DNA from 3 places in the Pseudoalteromonas sp. MBR-15 genome. Region 3 is predicted to be linked to each of the others. Evidence: predicted binding sites of a transcription regulator. Region 3 holds the regulator's gene; each other region holds the start of a gene.

Region 1 (5,691 bases), on a different contig from region 3:
TTAGTTAAATAAATTTTATGCGGGAAACGTAATTTTATTCTCTTGTTCAAGACCTTAAGACTAAGATAAATTGTGCTTAAATTCTATAACTTGAATTAAATATCAGAAAAATTGTTAGCAAACCGTTGTTATTGTAAATTATACAGCTCATCGGCTTAATTGGAGTTGTGGGGCACAAGCATGATATAGTCGTGTGTGATACCGGCTTTTATCCCAATAATGTCTTAAAACTAAGTAACTTGCGAGTCATTATTTGGATTAGAAGCCTACATTGATTAATTTTTGGAGGCTGATTTGGAAACAGGAATGATAATTTCGTTAGCATTGTACTTCATTGTTATGTTGGGAATAGGGCTTTATGCCTATAAGCAATCAACTGACGATGTATCGGGTTATATGCTAGGTGGGCGTAATTTATCACCCAGTGTAGCTGCGTTATCGGCAGGTGCGTCTGACATGAGTGGTTGGCTGTTAATGGGCCTGCCAGGTGCAATGTATTTATTTGGTTTAAGTAAAGTTTGGATTGCAATAGGGCTCGTATTAGGTGCTTGGGCAAACTATTTCCTCGTAGCGCCGCGATTACGTGTGTATACCGAAAAGGCGAATGACTCGATTACTATCCCAGACTACTTCGCTAATCGATTCGATGATAATAAGAATATTCTTCGCGTTATTTCTGCCATTGTGATCATTGTTTTCTTTACTCTTTATACCTCATCAGGTGTTGTTGCCGGTGGTAAATTATTCGAAAACTCATTTAATATGAGCTACGAAATGGGGCTCTATATCACCACGGGTGTTGTGGTTGTGTATACCTTGTTTGGTGGATTTCTTGCAGTAAGTTTAACGGATTTTGTGCAAGGCTGTATTATGTTTATTTCGTTATTAGCTGTGCCTATTGCGACTTTTACAATGCTTGATCAGCCTTTCATGGATACCTTGGCTAATGCTCGCTACGACCTCTTATTAAGCTCACCCAAAGAAACAGAAATTCATGCACTTAACATGATGGATTGGTTTGCAGGTGGCTCGACAATTGCGATTATTTCGGCAATGGCTTGGGGCTTAGGTTATTTTGGTCAGCCACATATTATTGTTCGCTTTATGTCAGTGCGCTCTGTTAAAGATATGCCTACCATGCGTCGTATTGGTATGTCTTGGATGACATTGTCTGCAATTGGTGCTGTATTTACTGGTTTATTCGGTGCGGCTTATATGCTTGAAAACCAAATGCCAATCGACGATAAAGAAACAATTTTCTTAGTTTTATCTGAACTCATTTTCCACCCACTGATCGCAGGTTTTCTCCTAGCTGCAATTTTAGCAGCGATTATGAGTACTATTTCTTCGCAGTTATTAGTGTGTTCGAGCTCTTTGACTGAGGATTTTTATAAAATTTACCTGAATCGCGACGCGTCTCAAAAAGAGTTGGTATTAATTGGTCGTGTTAGTGTGATGTTGGTTGCCGTTTTTGCTATCTACTTAGCTTATGACCGTGATAACTCTATATTAGATTTAGTGAGCAATGCATGGGCAGGGTTTGGTGCTGCATTTGGACCGTTAGTGTTGCTTAGCCTTTATTGGAGACGAATGAACCTACAAGGGGCAATAGCGGGAATGGTTGTGGGCGCTGCGACAGTGCTGTTTTGGATTTATGCACCGATTACGATTGATGGTGAAAAGTTAAGTGCCATTATTTATGAAATTGTACCGGGCTTTATCTTATCAAGTATTGCCATTGTGGTCGTTAGCTTGAATACATCAGAGCCAAAACAAGAAATTACACAATTATTTGATGAAGTTGAATCGTCACTTTAGGACGCTAAGTGTCATTCTTTAGAATGTAATTAAAAAGGGCAACATAAGTTGCCCTTTTTTGTGTTAATTTTTTTAACTCTACTTTAAGAGTGACCGGTTACTTTGATGAATAATATCCGCTGCTAAAGTAAGGGATATTAACTGGCTGCTTTTTCTTTTATATCAGCGACTTTATCTGTGTCAGCTGATTTGACTTTTTTCGGTTTGCTAGGCAGTTCTTTAGCGCCTTTTAGTACAGCCATAAATTGGTCTTTTTCTTTTGCTATTTCAAGGGCTAGAGATTCAATTTGTTGCTCACTTAATGGTACATCTACCTTCTCAAGCATGAGCTCTAACGACTCAGCGATGTCGAGCATTTTATCGTACGCATCAGCTTCTTTTTTGGTAGTAAACGTCATGCGCTCGACTCCGTTTCTTTCTACAACATATTTAACAACAACAGCCATGATTTCTCCTGCATTCAAGCGTGGCATTTGCAGCGTGTAATCGCTACTTTGATTACTGTTTTTATATACAGTAATCGTTTGGGGCCGAATTTGCAAGCTGCGTGTGTGTATTTTTTATGACATTAATTTGACAAAAAGGCATAAATTGACTTTATTTAGTTTGTCACCAAATTAGTGACGAATGTAATGGAATTAGTGTTCGGTGACGAGACTATTTAACAGTCCACGTAAGGACATCATGGAGGAAACAATGAAGTTATTATCAAGTTTACTATTTGCAGCAAGTCTTGCATTACTGCCGGCGACTCAGGCACTCGCTGAAAAACCAGCTGAGTCAGTGCAAACAAAAATTCAAAAAGTGAGTATCAATAAAGCCACTGTAGAGCAACTTTCTCAGTTACCTGGCATTGGTAAATCGAAGGCTCAAGCCATTGTTGAGCATCGTAAGAATCAAGGCCCATTTAAATCAGTTAAGCAACTGAAAGAGGTTAAGGGGATTGGTGATAAATTATTCGCTAAAATAGAAGGAAAAATTTCGCTTTAACTAAATAGTAATTTAAACAGGGCGTCTATTCGCCCTGTTTAAACTCTTGTATCGCTTTTCGCAGGTGAGGTTGAGCGAACATATTTTCAACCGGCGTTGTGATTAATGGGTAGCTTAATCCCGCTAATAATAACCAAGGTAAAAGCATCCAACCTTCAAAGTAGGCAAGGCCTAGAAACAAGGGCGCTAAAAATGCCAGTTTGCACACAGATAAAACGATTTTATGCATTGGGCTTAAGTGGCTCAGTGCAATTGCTATTATCTGCTGACGCTGCCTTACTTTAAAGGTCTTTAATTCAGGAATTTGACTGCTAAAAAAGTAAATCATTACAGTGACTTTTTGACTAGTAAGCGGCTTGCTAAAACCCCGACAAAAACAATTGAATATGCGGCAAAGATGACTTCCATCCATGCGGGCATACTCATTGACGCAAATTGCCAATCAATGTTGCCACAGTCTCCTGTTGCTGCGAAAAAGTGCGGGATCCATTCATGTAGGGGCATGAAACTAGGAAAATTTGGCTCAAACGCACAGCTAAATGCAAATGGATCTGTGTTGTTTTGCATAGCAATGTGCTCTTTTGCGATAAAGTAGCCCCAAATGGCAGAGACTCCCCACGTTGCAAAGGCGATTAATCGGTAGGTTACAGCGTGTGGGTTTATTGCTCCAATGATACCCGCGGCTAAGAGACCAAGCATCGCTGTGCGTTGGTATATGCACATAATACAGGGTTCTAGACCCATATTATATTGAAAAAACAGGGCTGTTATTTCAAATGCGAGTGCCGTTAAGGCTAATAATACCCAAGGGGTTCTTTTGTTTGCTAACTCAGCTAACCAACTCATGAAAAATCTCATTTCTAATTGTTTTCAAGATTATGCTTAGGGACTGCGCAGGGTGCAAGTGCCTGCGATGAATATTCGTAAAAACAACGCAGATAAATAGTAAAGGAGCCAACGGCTCCTTTACTTAATGTGTATGAATGAAGGTTAAACACTCACAGCTTGTAGAGATTCACTTTGATAACAACCCAGTACGCGTGTGTATTGGGTATGCTCTTTTAGCTCTTCTAGCGCTTGTTTTACATGTGCATCATCTAGGTTTGCTTCTAAATCAACGTAAAACACTTCTTCCCATGGATTTCCTGGCACTGGTCGAGACTCTAGTTTTACAAGGTTAATTTGATGGTGTTTAAATATCATTAAGGCATCTGCAAGCGAACCTGCTTGCTGTTTAGTTGCCATAATCAAACTTGTTTTAGTGGGGATTTGTTTAGAGACTTGCAATGGTTTACGTGCAACAACAATAAAGCGGCTGTGGTTTTCACTTTGGTTTGCAAGTCCAGACTTAACAACCTCGAGGCCAACATTTTTACCCGCTTGAGCAGAGCCAATGGCCGCACTATTCGGGTTCTCAACTGCGGATTGTAGCGCGTGAAATGTCGAATCACAGGTTTCATGTTGGATATCACCGAGCCCTTGCACAAAACGACTGCACTGTGCGAAAGGTTGTGGATGCGCATATATTTTATTGATGTGTGAAAGCTCAGTGCCCGGTATTGCAAGTAAACAATGCTCAACACTGTGAGTGACTTCACCTACAATAGAAACTTGGGCGTGTTGTAATAAATCAAAGACTTCATTGATACTGCCCGAACTTGTGTTTTCAATTGGTAACAAGCCAAAGTCGGCTTGGCCATTTTCAACTTTCCCCGTGATTTGCTCAAAGCTCGAGCAGCCTATTTCTATGACCTTACCCGGGCGGCGGCTAAAGTATTTATGACACGCTAATTGGCTGTATGAGCCCTGACCACCTAAATATGCCACACGATGCGTTTCGCTCATTGCATCTGGGTTCAGGCTTTTTTGTAACATGGCCTGTTGATTTAATACGGAGTCTTCCAAAATAGTCTGGAACACATTATTAATGTAGTAGGCGTCTAACCCCAGCGACTTTCCATAGCTTATTAGCTTTTCAAGCAATGCTTGTTCGCGGGCTTCATCGCGAATGGGTTTATTGTTGGCAATTTTATATTCAACAACACTGTGACTAATACGTCGTCGTTTTGCGAGTAATACTAATAAATCGGAATCTATTTCATTGATATCGTGTCGTAACGCATTTAATGCATCGTTGCTCATGTTGGTTTCCTCATTCCAAAACAGTGCACAAACAAAAAAGCCTCCCAAGAGGGAGGCTTTAGCTATTCGGTGAATTTATCTCGCAAACAGTTAAGCCTCCTCTATCTAAAGAAGCTAAAAAACGAAAAATAAGTGCGAGAAATAATGTGTTTCATCCAGTTAATGTAAGAAGTGTCGTTTATAAAGTCAACAGCATATCGAAGGAATTTGCAAAACACATGGATTAGTTATGAAAATTCATCAATCTTCATAAAAAATTTATAAATCTAAAAATGAATCTGGTATATTTGTTTTTGGATAATAAATAATAACAATTATTAATAAGGTAGTCCTGTGGTGTATCGACGCCCGCCATCTCGTTTTGGTGTGAATTCGTTAAGTATGAAGCTATCGCTGCTGATTTCTGCAATTTGTTTAATTGCGGGTATTTGTGCAGCGGCATTAATGCTTAAATCAGAAGAAAAACAGCTCGTTTTTGAAGAACACGAACTTTTAAAGCATTCGAGTGAACGCTTAAGTCGTCAATTTAACGGCTTGATAAAAACAAAAACAAATATTGCTGAACAAGCGAATAATGTCGTTACTAGCCAGTTATTACTTAACGAGTCTCACTTGCAAAGTAATCACAATGCCGATATTAAATTTGCTGTTGATGGCAGCATACGCAGTACGTCTGCAGATGGACTCTCCGCCGCTTTTATTCCTCAAGATAACTATTCCGCTTTTTATAAAAGGCTGATT
Region 2 (5,691 bases), on a different contig from region 3:
TGTAAACGTTTGATTGGAAAACCACGTAAACCGTCATTTCCACCAAGCTCAATAAGTACATGAGTGGGTTCAAATTCGGCTAGCAGGGTATCGAGTCGTCTAAGTGCTCCGCCAGTTGTTTCACCGCTAATGCTTGCATTAACTAAGTTAACAGGTTGGCTTTTTTCATCGTACTTATCTTGTAACAATTTAACCCAACCTTGCTCTTGTTTGAGGCCGTAAGCGGCGCTTAAACTGTCACCTAAAATTAAAATTGTGTTGTCAGCTGCTGCCGTAAGTGGTTTGATTACTAACAGTAAAACGAATATAAAACGTAGGATTGGATGCATCATATGTCAGCGCTTTCTCAATTAAACATTATTCAAGTTAATGGACTTACTAAAACAGTCACCACAGTGGAGGGTGACCTAACCATCCTCAGTGACATCAGCTTTAATGTCAAGTCGGGCGATTCTGTTGCCGTTGTTGGCACATCGGGCTCGGGTAAGTCTACGTTACTGAGTTTATTAGCAGGTCTTGACCAGTCAACCAGTGGCAGCATTCATTTAGACGGCGCTGCATTGCACGATTTAGATGAAGAAGCCCGCGCGGCATTACGCGCTGATAAAGTGGGGTTTGTGTTTCAGTCTTTTATGCTTGTGCAAAGTTTAACCGCGCTTGAAAATGTGATGCTACCGGCAGAGCTTGCAGGTAGTAAAAATGCAAAACAACAAGCCCTAGAGTTACTCGAAAAAGTGGGTCTTAGCCACCGTGTGGGGCATTATCCTTCGCAACTTTCTGGTGGTGAGCAACAGCGTGTTGCAATTGCGCGTGCATTCATTGGTACGCCTAAAATTTTGTTTGCGGATGAACCCTCAGCAAACCTTGATAGCAAAAATGGTAGATTGATCGAATCTTTGCTTTTTGAACTGAATAAAGAACACGGTACCACGCTTATTTTAGTAACCCATGACGAACAGCTTGCTGAAAAATGCCAACAAATTTTACACATTGAAGCAGGTCAATTAGTAACAGTAAAAGAGAGCGAAGAGGTGCAAGCGAATGTGGGCTAAGTTAGCACTTAAATTGTTTTCACGTGAGTTTAAACGGGGTGAATTAACGGTGATCAGTGCAGCTATTGCTTTGGCTGTGCTCACCGTATTAACGCTTTCTATGGTAACAGACCGAATTGGTCAAAGTATTGCGCAAAAAAGTAGTGCCTTTATCGCTGCGGATCGTGTGTTGGCCAGTAATCATCAGTTACCAACAGAGTATTTGCAAAAAGCGCAGGAACAGAGCTTACGCACTGCAAAAATTACGTATTTCGATACCATGCTATTTGCAGGTGACGAAATGCAACTTGGCTCAGTAAAGGCGGTTTCTGATAGTTATCCATTAAAAGGCGAACTTAAAGTAAAAACACGCTTAACTTCAGATGTTATTGTTACTGACGAAGTGCCAAAAACAGGTGAGGTATGGCTTAGTGAGTCGGTGTTTTATGCGCTTAATATTCAGGTTGGTAGTCAAGTTGAGCTGGGCGCTGCAACGTTTACAGCAAGTCGAGTGGTTGCCGAAGAACCCGATGCTCCTTTTAATGTTTTTTCCAGTAGTCAACGCATTTTAATTAATGAACGTGACATAGACGCGACACAGGTGATCCAGCCGGGGAGTCGCGTGTTTTATCGTCAATTGTATGCCGGTGAGCAAAGTGACTTAGACACCTTTTATGCATGGCTTAAACCCCAAATGAAAGAAAACCAACAGTGGTATGGTGTTAAAGACAGGCAATCACCTATTGCGAACAGCTTAAATAGAGCGGAGAGCTTTTTATTACTGGCAGGTTTGTTAGGTATCATTTTAGCGGCAGTGGCAATTGCGGTATCGGCAAAACGCTACTGCGAAAGGCAATATGACCCAGTCGCAATGATGAAAACTCTTGGTGGCAGTAGGGCAACTATCCGTAAAATTTACTTATTACATTTAAGTTTAGTTTGCACAATGTCGGTCATTTTGGGGTTAGTTATTGGTTATTCTTTACAAATGATAGCCAGTGATTACCTTGCTCAGTCAATGGGCACAGAGCTGCCAAGCGCATCGGCAAAACCTTGGCTTATCGCAGTCAGTACAGGCGTGATTTGTGCCGTTATGTTCTCGATTAAGCCGCTGCTGGATTTATTTGATATTCCCCCATTGCGTGTACTTCGTCGCAACTTGGGTGACCGTTTATTAGTGAGCAAAATTCACCTTGCAATGTCGGCGCTAACGGTGTTTTTGTTAATGTGGTTGTTCAGTAATAACATTAAAATTACGGCCATTTTATTTACCTCAACAGCGTTTTTAATCGTGGTGCTATTTGGTCTATCGAAGCTTATTTTTGGTGGGGGTCGTAAGCTAGGCTTAAGTCCTGGTAATAGCTGGTCTTTAGCGATTGCTTCAATTCAAAAGCGAGCGAACGTAAATGCGGTGCAGCTTATAAGCTTTGCGCTTGCTATTAAATTACTGTTGTTTTTAATCGTACTTAAAAACGACATGATTTCAGATTGGCAGTCACAATTGCCAGCCGATGCGCCAAACTCATTTTTAGTGAATATAACGGAAGCTGAGCTTGAACCTATCACGTCGTTTTTAGCAGAGCGTGACATGCCTACATCAGATTTTTACCCGATTGTTCGTGGTCGTGTTAATGCCGTTAATGGTGAGCTGGTGGCTCGCGAGGTATCATTAGAAGACAATGAGAAAAAAGATGAAGAAGCACGTTCAGGTATTGGCCGCGAGTTAAATCTTACATGGCGCGCTGAGCTACCCAAGCAAAATGAGTTAATTGACGGTACATGGTTTACCGAGAGCTCAGTGGCAGAGGCGTCATTAGAAGAGTCAATGTTAGCGCGTTTAGATGTAGAGTTGGGCGATACACTCACCTTTTTAATTGGCGCTCAGTCATTCGATGCCAAAATTACCAGTGTACGTAAAGTAAATTGGAACACCTTAAAACCGAATTTCTTTATTATTTTGAGCCCCGATGTGCTGCAAAGTTTCCCTGCGACGTACATTTCATCGGTGCGTGTAAATAAAGATCAAAAGCGAGAGTTTAGTGAGTTATTACGTCAATACCCAACGGTGAATGCGATTGATGTTGAAAGCTTTATTAAGCAAATACGCTCAACAATAGAGCAAGTATCGTTAGCGATTGGCTTTGTACTCGCGATTGTTGTTGCGTGTGGTGCTTTAGTGCTTATTTCGCAAGTGCAAGCCAGCCTAGGTGAGCGTATGCAAGAAATTGTTATTTTGCGTACGCTGGGCGCTAAAGGGCGATTAATTAAAAACGCGACCTTGTATGAATTTTTATTATTAGGCTTTACGGCCGGTTTAGTCGCGGCAGTTGTCAGTGATGTTGCTTTGTTAATTGTACAAAAACAAATGTTCGAATTAGCAGGTAAGTTGCATCCACATATTTGGTTAATAGGCCCTGCAGCAGGTGGGTTATTTGTTGCGTGTTTAGGGTATTTAATGATAGCGCGCACTATGCGAAAAAATACTCAAGGTTTACTGCGGTCGCTAGGATAAAGACGATGTTTAAAAAATGCTCGCAATTGCGGGCATTTTTTATGAACTGTAATTAGTTACTGGTAATTTATACAGTGCTCTGGCATTATTAAATGCAGATGATGATTTTATAGATGGGTCAGTTAGTTGGCGATTATTTTAGGGATTGATCCTGGTTCACGATTAACAGGTTATGGGGTAATAGCCCACCAAGGTACTAAATTTACTTATTTAGGGAGTGGCTGTATAAAGCTTGCTGATCACGACTTTCCTATACGCTTAAAAATGATTTATCAAGGTGTTAGCCAATTAATTGAACAGTTTTCGCCTGATAACTTTGCCATTGAAAAAGTGTTCATGGCGCATAATCCTGACTCAGCACTTAAACTTGGTCAAGCCCGTGGGGCCGCCATAGTCGGTGCGTCAATGGCAGAGTTACCCGTATTTGAGTACTCAGCCAGACAAATAAAACAGGCGGTCGTGGGGAATGGTGGTGCCGATAAATCGCAAGTACAGCATATGGTTAAAAATATTCTAAAACTGCCGGGAACCCCGCAAGCCGACGCTGCCGATGCGTTAGCAATTGCCATTTGCCATGCTCACTCAGAACAAAATTTAATTAAACTTGCGGGCAGCGCGAGCAAAACCGTAAGAGGACGATTAAGGAAGTAATATGATAGGTCGATTAAACGGGTTACTTGTTGAAAAGCAGCCACCAGAAATACTTATAGAGGTAAGTGGTGTCGGTTACGAAGTGCAAATGCCAATGACCTGTTTTTATGATTTACCCAATGTGGGTGAACAAGCGGTTATTTATACTCATTTTGTTGTTCGCGAAGACGCACAGTTATTATTTGGTTTTAATAATAAAACTGAGCGTGCTTTATTTAGAGAGCTGTTAAAAGCAAATGGGGTAGGCCCTAAACTTGGCCTTGCTATTTTGTCGGGCATGTCGGCGCAGCAGTTTGTTAGTTGTGTTAACAATGAAGATGCGACAACCTTGGTTAAACTTCCTGGGGTGGGCAAAAAGACTGCAGAGCGCTTGGTACTTGAAATGAAAGACAGGCTAAAAAATTGGGGTAATGACTTATTCACACCATTTAGCGATAATGCCATTATTGAGCCTGCAAGTAATGATACGCTAGTAGCGAATAATGCTGCGGATGATGCTGTATCGGCACTTGAATCTTTAGGCTATAAACTACCGCAAGCGCAAAAAGCGGTAAAAGCTGTAAATAAACCAGGTATGACAACAGAGGTTCTTATTAAAGAAGCTCTAAAGTCAATGTTGTGAGTACACCATGATTGAAGCAGATCGCTTAATTGATGCGAGTGAACAAAGTAATGAAGACAGTGTCGATCGTGCAATACGTCCAAAACTATTAAACGACTACACAGGCCAGCCGCATGTTAAGCAACAAATGGAAATTTTTATTGAAGCCGCTCGTCATCGTGGTGAGGCGTTAGACCATTTACTCATTTTTGGTCCGCCGGGTTTGGGTAAAACAACACTGGCTAATATTGTAGCGAATGAGCTTAATGTAAACATTAAAACGACTTCAGGGCCGGTTCTTGAAAAAGCGGGCGACTTAGCCGCGCTATTAACTAACCTTGAAGAAGGCGATGTACTGTTTATTGATGAAATTCACCGCTTAAGTCCGCAAGTAGAAGAAATACTTTACCCCGCAATGGAAGATTATCAGCTCGATATTATGATTGGTGAAGGTCCTGCGGCACGATCAATTAAGCTCGATTTACCGCCTTTTACATTAATAGGGGCTACAACGCGTGCTGGCTCGTTAACATCGCCATTACGAGATCGTTTTGGCATTGTGCAACGCTTAGAGTTTTATTCGGTTGAAGATTTATCAAAAATTGTTGCCCGCTCTGCTCGATATTTAGATTTAATCATGTGTGACGAAGGCGCCGTTGAAATTGCTAAACGCTCACGCGGTACACCACGAATAGCAAACAGACTTTTGCGCCGAGTACGAGATTACACGCAAGTTAAATCAGACGGTAAAGTAAATGCCGAAGTCGCTGAACAAGCACTTGATATGATCGATGTTGATAAAAGCGGTTTTGATTACATGGACCGAAAATACCTTCTTGCCATCATTGAAAAGTTTATGGGTGGCCCCGTGGGTCTCGATAATTTAGCGGCTGCCA
Region 3 (5,691 bases):
AATAGAGGCAGTTTCATCCATGTCATACCCGGCGCTCTAAGGTTTACAATTGTCACAATGACATTGATAGCGCCCATAATTGAGCTAATACCCATAATATGCACTGCAAACACAAACAGCGCGGTATTATCGTTACTGTAAGTCGTTGAAAGCGGTGCATAGAACGTCCAACCAAAAGCGGGACCACCACCGGGCATAAGCAGCGATGCCAATAAAATAAGGAAGGCAAAAGGTAAAATCCAAAAGCTCCAGTTGTTCATTCGTGGTAAGGCCATATCTGGCGCACCTATCATCATAGGTACCATCCAGTTTGCAAGCCCTGTAAAGGCGGGCATCACAGCCCCAAATACCATGATCAACCCATGTACTGTGGTCATTTGGTTAAAAAAGTGAGGATCAACCAATTGTAAACCTGGTTGGAATAATTCAGCACGGATCACCATAGCCATGGCGCCGCCAATTAAAAACATCGTCAACGAGAAGATCAGGTACAAACTACCGATGTCTTTATGGTTGGTTGTATATAACCAACGCTTGAAACCTTTCGCTGGATGATGGTGGTCGTGATGCGCATGCTCAGTGGCTTGCTCATTAATAACGTTACTCATTAGTTCGCCTCCGCTGCTGCATCAATTGCTGCTTGAATCTGACTCGGTTGAATGACATCACCGGTATTGTTACCCCACGCATTGCGTTTATAAGTGATGACTGCTGCAAGTTGTTTTATTGAAAGCTGTTTATCAAACGCTTGCATCGCTGTACCTGGCTTACCATGTAAAACAATATCAATATGATCGTTCACATCGCCCAACACGATTGGGCTGCCTTTTAAGGCTGGAAATACACCCGGCAATCCCATGCCAGTGGGCTGATGGCAGGCTGCGCAGCTGGCCATATAGACTTGCTCGCCTAAAACAACTAATTCATCTTTCGAAAGAGTTTGATCAAGTAATGCGGCATCTGCAGCAGCGGCTTGTTCTTTCGCTTGTTTTGCGTCTGCAAGCCAAGTCGCAAACTCATCTTCTGGCAATGCCTCAACAACCACCGGCATAAAACCATGGTCTTTACCACATAACTCTGCGCATTGACCTCGGTACATACCGGGCTCGTTAATGCGTGTCCATGCTTCATTAATAAAGCCGGGATTGGCATCTTTTTTCACGGCAAAATCAGGAACCCACCAAGAATGTATTACATCATCAGAGGTCATTAAAAAACGTACTTTTTTGTTGATTGGTAACACCAGAGGTTTGTCGACTTCGAGTAGGTAGTGCTCTGTTTTTTCGGCTTGATTATCTATTTGATCTTTCGGTGTCGCTAAAATCGAATAGAAAGCAATATCTTCTCCCATGTATTCATAGTGCCACTTCCACTGCGACCCTGTTACTTTGATTGTAATATCTGCTTTTGAAGCATCTTCCATGGCAATAAGCGTTTTGGTAGCAGGGATCGCCATAGCGATTAAGATCACAAATGGAATTGCAGTCCAAAGTATCTCGACCTTCGTGCTTTCATGGAATTGGGCAGGCTTTGCCCCTTTAGACTTACGATGATGTATCAAAGCCCAAAACATCACCGCAAATACGATGATGCCAATCACACAACAGATAATAAATATCGTCATATGTAATTCATAAACATTATTACTTATATCAGTGACACCTTTACGCATATTGAATTGGCTATTTGCCAAAGCAAGTTGCGGAAGTGCTACCAATATAAGCCACAAGGTGTAACGCAGTTTACCCATGTGACAGCTCCTTTTAATGCTATTGCAAGACGCAAAGCGAAAAGGCGTTACAGCTGGTGCCCATTCGTTTTTTTTATTGTTTAAATACCCAAACCAATCGATGGTTGATGTGTCATCTGCAAACAGCTTGGGTCTGTGTATCATCACGACGCAGTGAACGACACACTCATTGTTTAACCCCCTTACACATTTGTTGTGTGTCTTTTTCGTAAATAGGTGTTAATACAATGCACTTAACCAATTAGTTAAAAAATGAGCAATAAGCAAGTTTTTGTGGTAATAAATGTTTATTTTGGTGCAAAAATAACAACTATAATCAGCGCGTTAATTAATACTTAAGGCAAGTATAAAAACTTAAAAAGAAAGGAAAACTGCGCCGTATAAGGCTTTATGTAGAAAGTAAGGGTTAACAAATCTTAGGTAAACGGTCAAAAACAAACAACGCACCAAATTGAATCAATTTGGTGCGTTGTTTCAAAAAAGTTTAGCAAAGCAGATAAAGGAATTACTCTGCTTGTAACGATTAACGCGTAATATAAAAAGCTACATCCAATCAGCGTTGCGAATAACCCCAACCGCTAAGCCTTCAATATTAAATGACTCATGCTCTAAGTCCACTTCAATCGGGGCAAACTCTTCATTTTCAGCATGCAAAAATACTTTACGTCCTGCTTTTTCTAAGCGCTTTACAGTCACATCGTCATCGACACGTGCCACAACAACTTGGCCATTTTCTGCAACTTGCGTTTTGTGTACTGCCAGTAAGTCACCATCCATGATACCAATGTCTTTCATACTCATGCCGTTAACTCGCAATAAGAAGTCTGCAGCGGGTTTAAACAATGCAGGGTCAACCTGACAATGGCTTTCTACATGCTCTTGCGCCAAAATAGGTTCACCCGCGGCAACACGCCCAATCAGTGGTAAGCCAAGCTGTTCTGGCTCGTCTTCTTCGACTAATTGAATGCCTCGGCTTGCTCCAGGCTTCATTTTAATCATGCCTTTTTTTGCCAGTGCTTTTAGATGCTCTTCAGCGGCATTGGCACTTTTAAATCCCAATGTTTGCGCTATTTCAGCACGCGTAGGTGGCATACCAGTGTCTTTAATAAATACTTTAATAAGTTCTAAAATTTGCGATTGGCGTTTTGTTAATGGGCGCATACAACTGGTTTTCCATACAGTACATTTAACTGTGAGTATATACAGTTATCTGAAAATCGCAAATTTAAATTCCCCTTCCTCTCATGATAAAAAACAAGCATTGAACGGTGGGGATAGATACCATATTGTATACCGATATTTCACTTAAGAAGTTAGTTTGCGAAGGAAACACAATGAGCATTTGGTATCAACCATTCACCCTCGAATTATGTAAAGAACTCGAACAGGGTATTACTGGGCAAGGCACATTAATGAAAACAATGGGCATTGAAATAACCGAAATCGGCGACGATTATTTAGTGGCCACTATGCCCGCTATTCCAGAGCATCATAACCCTATGGGGATGGTCCATGGTGGTGCTAATGTTGTTTTAGCAGAGACTGTAGCAAGTTATGCAGCCAATTTTGTGGTCGACTTCACCGCATATTATGCTGTTGGCCAAGAAATAAATGCCAATCACATTAAAGCCTCTCGAAAAGGCCTCTTAACAGCCACGGCAAAGCCACTGCACTTAGGTAAGCGAACATCTGTATGGGAAATTAAAATAACGAATGCGGCAGGTGAACTATGCTGCGTATCACGAATGACCGCAGCGGTAGTCAAGCGTTAGTGATTAACGCTCAACAGGATAAATAGTAATTTCGAGCCCTGCGCCAATCGCTGAAATACGTAATAAGGTGTCTGCGTGCAGGGCTTGATTAAAACATTTAGGTGAGTCACCCGACTCAAACCCAATATCGAAAGTACGCTTTGAGCAAGACAACCATTGCTTTAATGCATTGCGTGAGCACGACTCTATAAGTTCACATAATTGGTTGATAGCTTTATCTGGTGTGCTGATATCAGCCGCGGCTTCAATACGTGCTAATTGACGGTATTCATCTTGGTCGTAATGTAAAACCATGGCGTTTTTCTTTAAATCAGCTACCAGCGCACTCATATCGTGTTTTGATTCAAGTTCCAGATCTACATTTAAAAATTGAATTTCCGACATACTCTCGTTTTTACCCTCTATTGATATCTCTGAAACTTTAACTCAGTTTTGTACATAAACCAAATTTAGAATACAGTAAATGCTGCAAGAGCGTTGAGTCGCTCTGTCTATACCGCTGCCCAATAAAAAAATAATAAGAGGTAATCAATGAATAAGCGCGTATTTAAATATGCCCGTAAAGGGCATAAGTGGCTGGGTTACTTACTCGCCATACAACTCTTTTTTTGGTTATTAGGGGGCTTAGTAATGAGCTCCATCCCCCTTCAAAAAGTACATGGTAAACATTTAGCCAATCGTAGCTTAGATAATCCATTTACCTTGCATGATTACCCCGCTTCTCTTGACCAAATAACCAAACAATTTCAGCAAATTGATAGCATTCAATACCGTCATTTTTTAACCACTCCCATCATCGAAGTGACGACTAATAAAGGCGTGTTTAACTTTGACGGTCAATCAGGTCGTGCTATGAGCACACCAACTAAAACTGAAATTATTGCCAATGCCAATGCACACTTACTCATCAAGGCGGATGTCGCGGGTGCGCAGTTACTAGAAAAAGGAGCGAGAGAAGTCGGTCACCGCTCCAATGTGTGGCAAGTGAGCTATAACGATTGGTTAAATACAACCGTTTATTTAGAAGGCGACTCCGGTAAAGTCATTACTGTTCGTAGCACCTTGTGGCGCATTTTTGACTTTTTCTGGATGCTGCATATCATGGATTATGATGAACGAGAAAATTTCAACAACCCATTACTAATTAGCTTTGCCGCAAGTAGCGTATTATTTTGTATTACGGGCATTATTTTATTACTACAAAATGTCCGTATCAGACGCCGTAAACCGATTACACGTGCTGATCAATCAAAATAGGGTTACCATCAGGGTCGGTGACAATAAAACTGGCATCACCGACCTTTTGTACCGCCAGCCCCTGTTGTTTAAAGTGCGCCTCTAGTTCATCATAAGCACTAAACTCACTTAAAGGTCTCGCACTTTGGTCCCAGCCAGGGTTAAAAGTCAGCATGGTTTTATCAAACATCCCCTGAAACAAACCTATTAAATGTTCACCGTTTTTCATAATCAACCAATTATGCTCTATCTCACCCGCAAACTGAGTAAACCCCAACTTCTCGTAAAATAGCTTTGAAGCATGGATATCTTGTACATTTAAACTCACAGAAAACGCACCTAACCGCATTGTTCAACTCCCATAGACTGTATTTATTAATGACTATAGTTTACTTTTGGCGCGTACTCTTTTTCTTTTCAGCTCTGCGTTTTACAATAGTGTTTCCAGTAGTTCACTTATGTGATGGATATGCGTTTACTTTTATCAGCAACTTTATGCCTGTTGTTATGCTTTACGGCGTCTGCAGAACAGTTTTCAAACTTTTCTAGCGCCAAAAAATACCTTATTAAAACCTTACCCGAAAACGCTAAAAGCTTATATTGCGGGTGTGATATTAAACGCCAAGGAAAAAAACTGGTGCCCGACCCGAGCGTCTGCGGGTACATACCACGTAACGAAATCACTCGCTCTGGTAAAGAAAATGCACGCGCGAAACGAATTGAATGGGAACATATAGTCCCTGCGTGGGAGTTTGGGCACCAATTACAATGTTGGCAAAATGGCGGGCGTAAAAACTGCCGAAAAGTCAGTGAAAAGTTTCGTAAAATGGAGGCTGACATCCATAATCTAGCCCCTGCAATTGGTGAAATAAATGCCGACCGCTCAAATTTTCGCTATGGAATGGTTGCAACGAGTAGCGCCAACTACGGCGC

What was found. The regulator LexA, encoded in region 3, represses DNA repair genes until DNA is damaged. The targets are predictions, from matches to a motif close to TACTGTATNNNNATACAGTA.
Region 1: ACSSVW_RS07810 (YebG family protein) is a predicted target of LexA. The motif match lies at 2,318-2,337, and genes of this name have one in related genera.
Region 2: ruvC (crossover junction endodeoxyribonuclease RuvC) is a predicted target of LexA. The motif match lies at 3,601-3,620, and genes of this name have one in related genera.

What each region holds. Positions count from the first base shown of each region.
Region 1 covers NZ_JBRJHH010000004.1:241,856-247,546, reverse strand. Annotated here, with positions in the region: gene putP (sodium/proline symporter PutP) at 307-1,818, shown strand; gene ACSSVW_RS07810 (YebG family protein) at 1,956-2,264, opposite strand; gene ACSSVW_RS07805 (ComEA family DNA-binding protein) at 2,515-2,808, shown strand; gene ACSSVW_RS07800 (DUF6170 family protein) at 2,834-3,136, opposite strand; gene dsbB (disulfide bond formation protein DsbB) at 3,136-3,654, opposite strand; gene ACSSVW_RS07790 (chorismate mutase) at 3,799-4,950, opposite strand; gene ACSSVW_RS07785 (bifunctional diguanylate cyclase/phosphodiesterase) at 5,284-5,691, shown strand, end outside.
Region 2 covers NZ_JBRJHH010000002.1:388,586-394,276, reverse strand. Annotated here, with positions in the region: gene ACSSVW_RS04780 (arylesterase) at 1-332, opposite strand, end outside; gene ACSSVW_RS04775 (ABC transporter ATP-binding protein) at 333-1,052, shown strand; gene ACSSVW_RS04770 (ABC transporter permease) at 1,042-3,543, shown strand; gene ruvC (crossover junction endodeoxyribonuclease RuvC) at 3,670-4,194, shown strand; gene ruvA (Holliday junction branch migration protein RuvA) at 4,196-4,816, shown strand; gene ruvB (Holliday junction branch migration DNA helicase RuvB) at 4,824-5,691, shown strand, end outside.
Region 3 covers NZ_JBRJHH010000009.1:31,940-37,630, reverse strand. Annotated here, with positions in the region: gene ctaD (cytochrome c oxidase subunit I) at 1-608, opposite strand, end outside; gene coxB (cytochrome c oxidase subunit II) at 608-1,750, opposite strand; gene lexA (transcriptional repressor LexA) at 2,294-2,911, opposite strand; gene ACSSVW_RS13125 (PaaI family thioesterase) at 3,085-3,522, shown strand; gene ACSSVW_RS13120 (hypothetical protein) at 3,526-3,906, opposite strand; gene ACSSVW_RS13115 (hypothetical protein) at 4,054-4,779, shown strand; gene ACSSVW_RS13110 (VOC family protein) at 4,754-5,107, opposite strand; gene ACSSVW_RS13105 (endonuclease) at 5,222-5,691, shown strand, end outside.